DNA from 3 places in the Superficieibacter sp. HKU1 genome. Region 2 is predicted to be linked to each of the others. Evidence: riboswitches for the same ligand, from Rfam matches in the RefSeq annotation. Region 2 holds a riboswitch; each other region holds the start of a gene.

Region 1 (2,261 bases), 2.0 Mb from region 2:
ATCCAGCCGTTTTTGTAGCGCGGGCAGCGCCGTACTGACGTTCACTTTCACCGGCTGCGGCTGCTCAACGTCATTTTGACCCGTCGCCTCATCGGCCCAGGAAAAACACGGCATCATCAGACAGGACAACAGCGCCAGCAGCAGCGGCACGCGAAATAGTTTTTGCATAGAAGGATTGTTCCACGAAATCGAAAGTAACAGGGCTTAAGCGCCTCTTGTAGAATACCTGTTATTCACGATATGAATAGTACCGTTTGTCCGACTTCTGCGTCACCGACTGAGAAGCTGCCGGTTCCGGCAGGTTTTTTTTTAGTCAAACAGGCGTGCGCGCGCTCCTTAAAGCTAAAATAATTAGCGTAAATTCAGGTGTGGCATGAATGAATTAAATGTTAATTATTATTAAAACATATAATGATATTACGATATTGACATTAATCAATGAAACATATTATTAACATTGAGTTCAGATTTGAGATGTGAGAATTTTAATGCAACCCAATTTTTTACATTTTAAAGCGAATTATCACCCAATCAGTTATTACTGGCGTTCGTATTGGGAGGAGAATATATGAATAATACATTGATGATGGTTAAGCTCCGCGAGCTAATGGTTATCTTTATACATCGGCGCTCAATACCGGAAAAAGCGGCGGATGCGTTGCGTTATTGTCAGGAATGTATTCCTGCAAATAATGTGGCCATTGGTATTTACGGCGAATACCATGACATTATTGAGCAACTGCAATTTTTAGCGAACGAAGAAAATCATACCGCACCGGATGATTTATTATCGTATGGCGGAGAAGTGATGATAAGTATTCTTATGCTGTATGAAAGGCTGGGAGCCACAATTGCCATTGAAGATTATGTGCAGCAGTCCAATCGTCTCAAATATTAATAAAACCAGGACGCTGGCAGCGGTTGCCAGCGTCTCATGTCTCTGGCCTGAAAAGCACAGGCGCACCGCTTTTACCGTTTACAAGCTTTTCCGCTGGCATTATTATCCCGGTCTGGGATTAATGACCATCATTAATCGCACGTTTTGAATTTTGATGACTCGGGGTGCCCTTCCTGGTGAAGGCTGAGAAATACCCGTACCACCTGATCTGGATAATGCCAGCGTAGGGAAGTCTGACTCCTGTAAAGAAGTCCCTTCTTCACCGTCTGGCAGGAGCATAATTATGCAACCTGACCTGCACAGCCGCACGGCTACCGCCCACGCGCTACACCACGTTCGAACCCGTTCTCCGCTGGTTCATTGTATGACCAATGATGTTGTTCAAACCTTTACCGCAAATGTCCTGCTGGCGCTCGGTGCATCGCCGGCAATGGTCGTTGATGCGCAGGAAGCCGCGCAGTTTGCGGCCATCGCTGACGCGCTGTTAATTAACGTCGGCACGCTGACCGGGGAACGTGCGCAGGCGATGCGAGCGGCGGTCGTCAGCGCCAGTGCGGCGCAAAAACCCTGGACGCTCGACCCGGTAGCCGTGGGCGCACTCACATTACGTAGCCGCTTTTGCCGGGAGCTTATCGCGCTGCGGCCTGCTGCGATACGCGGTAATGCCTCGGAGATCCTCGCCCTGGCAGGCATGAGCGCAGGCGGGCGCGGTGTTGACACCACCGACACTGCTGGCGCCGCGCTACCAGCCGCGCGCACGCTTGCCAGAGAAGCCTCGACCATTGTGGCCGTCACCGGGGAAGTGGATTACGTCACCGACGGCAGCCGCACGCTGGCCATCGCCGGGGGCGATGCGCTCATGACCCGCGTGGTGGGCACCGGCTGCGCGCTTTCAGCGGTGGTGGCCGCCAGTTGCGCATTACCCGGTGACAGGCTGGAAAACGTGGCTTCTGCCTGCGCGCTCATTAAACAGGCCGGGTTGACCGCCGCGCAGCAAAGCGCCGGTGCCGGCAGTTTTATCCCGGCCTTTCTCGACGCCCTGTGGACGCTGGACGCGGAGGTGCAGGTATGAAACGGATCAACGCACTGACCATCGCTGGCACCGATCCGAGCGGCGGCGCGGGGATTCAGGCGGATCTGAAAACCTTCTCCGCCCTTGGCGCATACGGCTGCACGGTAATTACCGCCCTGGTGGCGCAAAATACCTGCGGCGTGCAGTCGGTTTATCGCATTGAGCCGGAGTTTGTTGCCGCACAGCTTGATTCAGTTTTTAGCGATGTCCGCATTGATACCACTAAAATAGGTATGCTGGCTGACGCGGATATCGTCGAGGCGGTGGCCGAGCGGCTGCAACGTTATCAGG
Region 2 (2,261 bases):
TTAAGATCCACGCCTTCGACGACTATTTTGGTTTTCGGGCGCTCATTGATGAAGTGAACGTCTGGGTACTACCGGAAATCGGCGAGGAGCCTAATGGTGGCCTGACGCTTCAGGGCACCACGCAGAGTGAAAAAGCGGTAGAAAGCCGTCTTGAGGAAGGATGTTATTACCTGCTATTTGACGCCCGTAGCCCGCGCGGCAGCAATCCAGCCGTGCGCCAGTGGCTGAGCCACCTCTTTCAGCCGGCGAATATGCTGTATCACGCGGGAGAACATTACCAGAGTACCTGGTTCCCGGCCTATGGCCTGCTGCCGCGCTGGCATCACTCGCAGAGTCGCGCCTGTGAAAAACCGGCGGGCCTGGAAACCATCACCCTGACGTATTATCAGGATCACGTTGAACACCGCATGATGGGCGGCATTATGAAGGCGCTGCTGGCCGAACATCAGGTGAAGCTGGAGATTCAGGAGCTGGAGTATGAAGAGTGGCATCGCGGCGAGGCGGTCAGCGACGTCTGGTTAAACAGCGCCAACTTTACCCTCCCCCTCGATTTCTCCTTGTTTGCCTATCTGTACGACGTACCGCTGATCCGCCATTGCATTCCGATTGACTGGGAGGAAGACGCCAGCCGCTGGCGCAGAGGCGAGTTAAATCCGGCCACCTGGAGCCAGCAGTTACAGGTGAATCAGAATATTGTGCCGCTGATCCATCACTGGCTGGTACTTCAGGGGCAGCGCAGTATGCGCGGCCTGCGGATGAACACCCTCGGCTGGTTTGACTTTAAATCCGCCTGGTTTGCGCCGCCGGAGCCATAATGCTTTCCGAAAACTGACAAAATTATTACACTGTTAACGTGCTCAACGGGGTGCTGATAAAAGCTGAGAAAATACCCGTCGAACCTGATCCGGATAATGCCGGCGAAGGGATTTGAGGCTACCGCTCAAAATCCTTTGCCACCCATCTACTGAGGTGCAAAGTGTTAAAAAAATATCTGCCGCTGCTGGCGCTGGTCGCCGCGCCTGTTTTCGCTAAACCGGTACTCACCGTCTACACCTACGACTCGTTCTCCGCCGACTGGGGACCGGGGCCGGTGGTCAAAAAAGCCTTTGAAGCCGACTGCGGTTGCGAGCTGAAGTTCGTGGCGCTGGAAGACGGCGTATCGCTGCTCAACCGCCTGCGTATGGAAGGGAAAAACAGCAAAGCCGACGTGGTGCTGGGGCTGGATAACAACCTGCTGGAAGCCGCCACGCAAACTAAGCTGTTTGCCAAAAGCGACGTGCCGGTCAGCGCGGTTAAGGTGCCGGGCGGCTGGGACAACGATACTTTCGTGCCTTTCGACTACGGCTACTTCGCGTTTGTCTATGACAAAAACAAGCTGAAAAATCCGCCGAAAAGCCTGAAGGAACTGGTGGAAAGCGACCAGAAATGGCGCGTAATTTATGAAGATCCGCGCACCAGCACGCCGGGTCTGGGTCTGCTGCTGTGGATGCAAAAAGTCTACGGTGATAAAACATCAGAAGCCTGGCAGAAACTGGCGGCAAAAACCGTTACCGTGACCAAAGGCTGGAGTGAAGCCTACGGGCTGTTCTTAAAAGGCGAAAGCGATCTGGTGCTGAGCTACACCACCTCTCCGGCCTACCATATTATTGAAGAGAAAAAATCGCAGTACGCGGCCGCGGATTTTGCTGAAGGTCACTATCTCCAGGTTGAAGTCGCGGCCCGTACGGCGGCCAGCAAGCAGCCTGAACTGGCGAAGAAATTCCTTACCTTCATGGTTTCCCCGGCGTTCCAGAATGCCATTCCAACCGGCAACTGGATGTATCCGGTCACTGACGTCACCCTGCCGGCAGGGTTTGCCGATCTGGCAAAACCGAAAACCACGCTGCAGTTTTCCTCGCATGACGTCGCGCAGCAGCGCGCGCAGTGGATTAGCGAATGGCAACGCGCCGTCAGCCGTTAATTCCCGGCTGGCTGATACCGGGCCTCGCCGCCGCCACACTCATGGTGGCGGTGGCGCTGGCCGCATTTCTGGCGCTCTGGATCAGCGCGCCGCAGGCGGCCTGGCGTACGCTGCTTGAGGACAGCTACCTGTGGCACGTGGTGCGCTTCTCCTTCTGGCAGGCGTTTTTGTCGGCGCTGCTGTCGACAGGCCCGGCCATTTTCCTTGCCCGTTCACTCTATCGCCGCCGCTTTCCCGGCAGGATGATGCTGCTGCGCCTGTGCGCGATGACATTGATCCTGCCAGTGTTGGTAGGCGTATT
Region 3 (2,261 bases), 1.3 Mb from region 2:
ATCCTGAATGGAACCGGGACGCAGGCCGTCGCCGAGGGAGAGTGAGACGTCGTAGGCGGCGCAGATTTCGCAGATTTCGCGGAAGCGCTCGTAGAGAAAGTTTTCTTTATGATGTGACAGGCACCATTTCGCCATAATCGAGCCGCCGCGCGAAACAATCCCCGTCAGACGCCTGGCGGTCATCGGCACATAGCGCAGCAGCACGCCCGCGTGGATAGTAAAGTAATCCACCCCTTGCTCCGCCTGCTCCAGCAGCGTATCGCGGAAGGCTTCCCAGGTCAGATCTTCAGCGATGCCATTCACTTTCTCCAGCGCCTGATAGATCGGCACCGTGCCGATGGGTACCGGGCTGTTACGCAGGATCCACTCACGGGTTTCGTGAATATAGCGTCCGGTGGAGAGATCCATCACCGTGTCCGCGCCCCAGCGGGTCGACCACACCAGCTTTTCCACTTCTTCTTCAATAGAGGAAGTGACCGCCGAGTTGCCGATATTGGCGTTCACTTTGACCAGAAAGTTGCGGCCGATGATCATCGGTTCGGATTCAGGATGGTTAATATTGGCGGGAATAATGGCGCGCCCGGCGGCGACTTCATCACGGACAAATTCCGGCGTAATATTTTCCGGCAGACGCGCGCCGAAACCCTGGCCCGGATGCTGCTGGCGCAGCACTTCACTGCGGATGCGCTCGCGGCCCATGTTTTCCCGGATGGCGATAAACTCCATCTCCGGCGTCACGATACCCTGGCGAGCGTAATGCAACTGGGTGACACACTGCCCGCTTTTCGCCCGCTTCGGCGTCAGCAGGCCGGTAAACCGCAGGTCGTCCAGTCCATCGTCCGCCAGGCGTTCTTTGGTATACGCCGAACTGCGGTCGGGAAGCTCTTCGCTATCATGACGCGCGTCAATCCACGGCTGGCGCAATTTTGCCAGCCCCTGCTGGACATTAATTTTCACGTCAGGATCGCCATACGGACCCGACGTGTCATACACCGGCACGGCTTCGTTGTCTTCAAACTGCGGATTTTCTTTGCTCCCGCCGACAGGCGTCGGGCTAAGCTGGATCTCACGCATCGGAATGCGGATATCAGGCTGTGAGCCGGTAATGTAGATACGTTTTGAGTTGGGGAAAGCGGTGCCTTCCAGCGTGTCGATAAAACGTTGTGCGTGCTCGCGTTGTTCGCGGCGGGTCATTTTAGGTTCAGACATAGCTCATTCCAAAAGTAAGGACGTGGCTTGTCAGACGACGGATGGAGTAATGGATGGACTTTGCCTGTAACGGCAGCGTCAAAAGCAGAATTACTCTTGTTCCCTTCGCAGGTATTAGCCTGATCAGGTTCCGCGGATCCCGAATTAACGGTCTCAGCCTTTTACTAAAGGCACTCCGACAAGATGTAACCCCTCGTGAGAGGGGCAATGCAGGTAACTTACGCGCTAAAACTCAAGAACTCAAGCCGGGCGCGCGATATTCGTTTCGTCGTTAGCACTTTCTTTGAGGTTGTTCTCATAGGCCAACTGGATCAAATTATCTTCCAGCGTAAAGCGCGCGGCCAGCGACTCGCCGATACCGGAAAGCGCCTGCTGGAATTCGAGATAATTGTCGTGATCAATAGCATTTTCCAGGCTGGAATCGTAGTAACCCATGATCTCCTGAGTATTAGCTTCCAGCAGCGGATACAGTTTCGTCGCGGCGATAAGTGGGCTTGCCCCTTCCATTTCGCTGATAATGCGTTCATAAATACTGAAATGACCGGCGGAAAGATACTCAACCAGGTTATGGCAGAAATTATCGAGCGCTTTTTCATCAAGCTGGGTCACCGATTCTTTGCCGGGTTTGAAGCCAACAAGATTGTAGTAAGCCACAAGCAGCTGCTTGCGCACCTGTAGCCAGCGATCGACGAGTTCATTACTTCCTCCGACGCGCTCTGTCAGTCTTTCCAGGTGGTTTAGCATAAATGACCCCGTAAAATGTAGATTAGAAAAATTGTTCACTAAAAATGTAAAAATAATGTTATCAACATGCCAGTGAAACTAAGGTTGTGCAAGTGATTATGGTCCGTATTATTGAGAAGTCCGATCGCGGCTGGTGGATAGTCAGCCATGAACAAAAATTATGGCTGCCCGCCGGAGAATTACCACATGGCGAGGCAGGAAATTTTGATCTTGTGGGCCAGAGCGCACTCCACATTGGTGAATGGGAAGGCGAAACGGTCTGGCTGGTGCAGCAACAGCGTCAGCGGGAGATGGGATCGGTACGTCAG

Evidence for each region. A riboswitch is a leader RNA that binds a small molecule or an ion and turns the genes downstream of it on or off. The one in region 2 is predicted to bind thiamine pyrophosphate.
Region 1: linked by a shared signal. The riboswitch ahead of thiM (hydroxyethylthiazole kinase) and the one ahead of thiB (thiamine ABC transporter substrate binding subunit) in region 2 are both predicted to bind thiamine pyrophosphate.
Region 3: linked by a shared signal. The riboswitch ahead of thiC (phosphomethylpyrimidine synthase ThiC) and the one ahead of thiB (thiamine ABC transporter substrate binding subunit) in region 2 are both predicted to bind thiamine pyrophosphate.

What each region holds. Positions count from the first base shown of each region.
Region 1 covers NZ_CP119754.1:2,932,157-2,934,417, reverse strand. Annotated here, with positions in the region: gene P0H77_RS14105 (DUF3772 domain-containing protein) at 1-168, opposite strand, end outside; gene P0H77_RS14100 (hypothetical protein) at 569-898, shown strand; TPP riboswitch at 1,049-1,145, shown strand; gene thiM (hydroxyethylthiazole kinase) at 1,182-1,970, shown strand; gene thiD (bifunctional hydroxymethylpyrimidine kinase/phosphomethylpyrimidine kinase) at 1,967-2,261, shown strand, end outside.
Region 2 covers NZ_CP119754.1:919,311-921,571, reverse strand. Annotated here, with positions in the region: gene sgrR (HTH-type transcriptional regulator SgrR) at 1-815, shown strand, start outside; TPP riboswitch at 852-944, shown strand; gene thiB (thiamine ABC transporter substrate binding subunit) at 977-1,960, shown strand; gene thiP (thiamine/thiamine pyrophosphate ABC transporter permease ThiP) at 1,936-2,261, shown strand, end outside.
Region 3 covers NZ_CP119754.1:4,510,672-4,512,932, reverse strand. Annotated here, with positions in the region: gene thiC (phosphomethylpyrimidine synthase ThiC) at 1-1,209, opposite strand, end outside; TPP riboswitch at 1,293-1,397, opposite strand; gene rsd (sigma D regulator) at 1,450-1,953, opposite strand; gene nudC (NAD(+) diphosphatase) at 2,052-2,261, shown strand, end outside.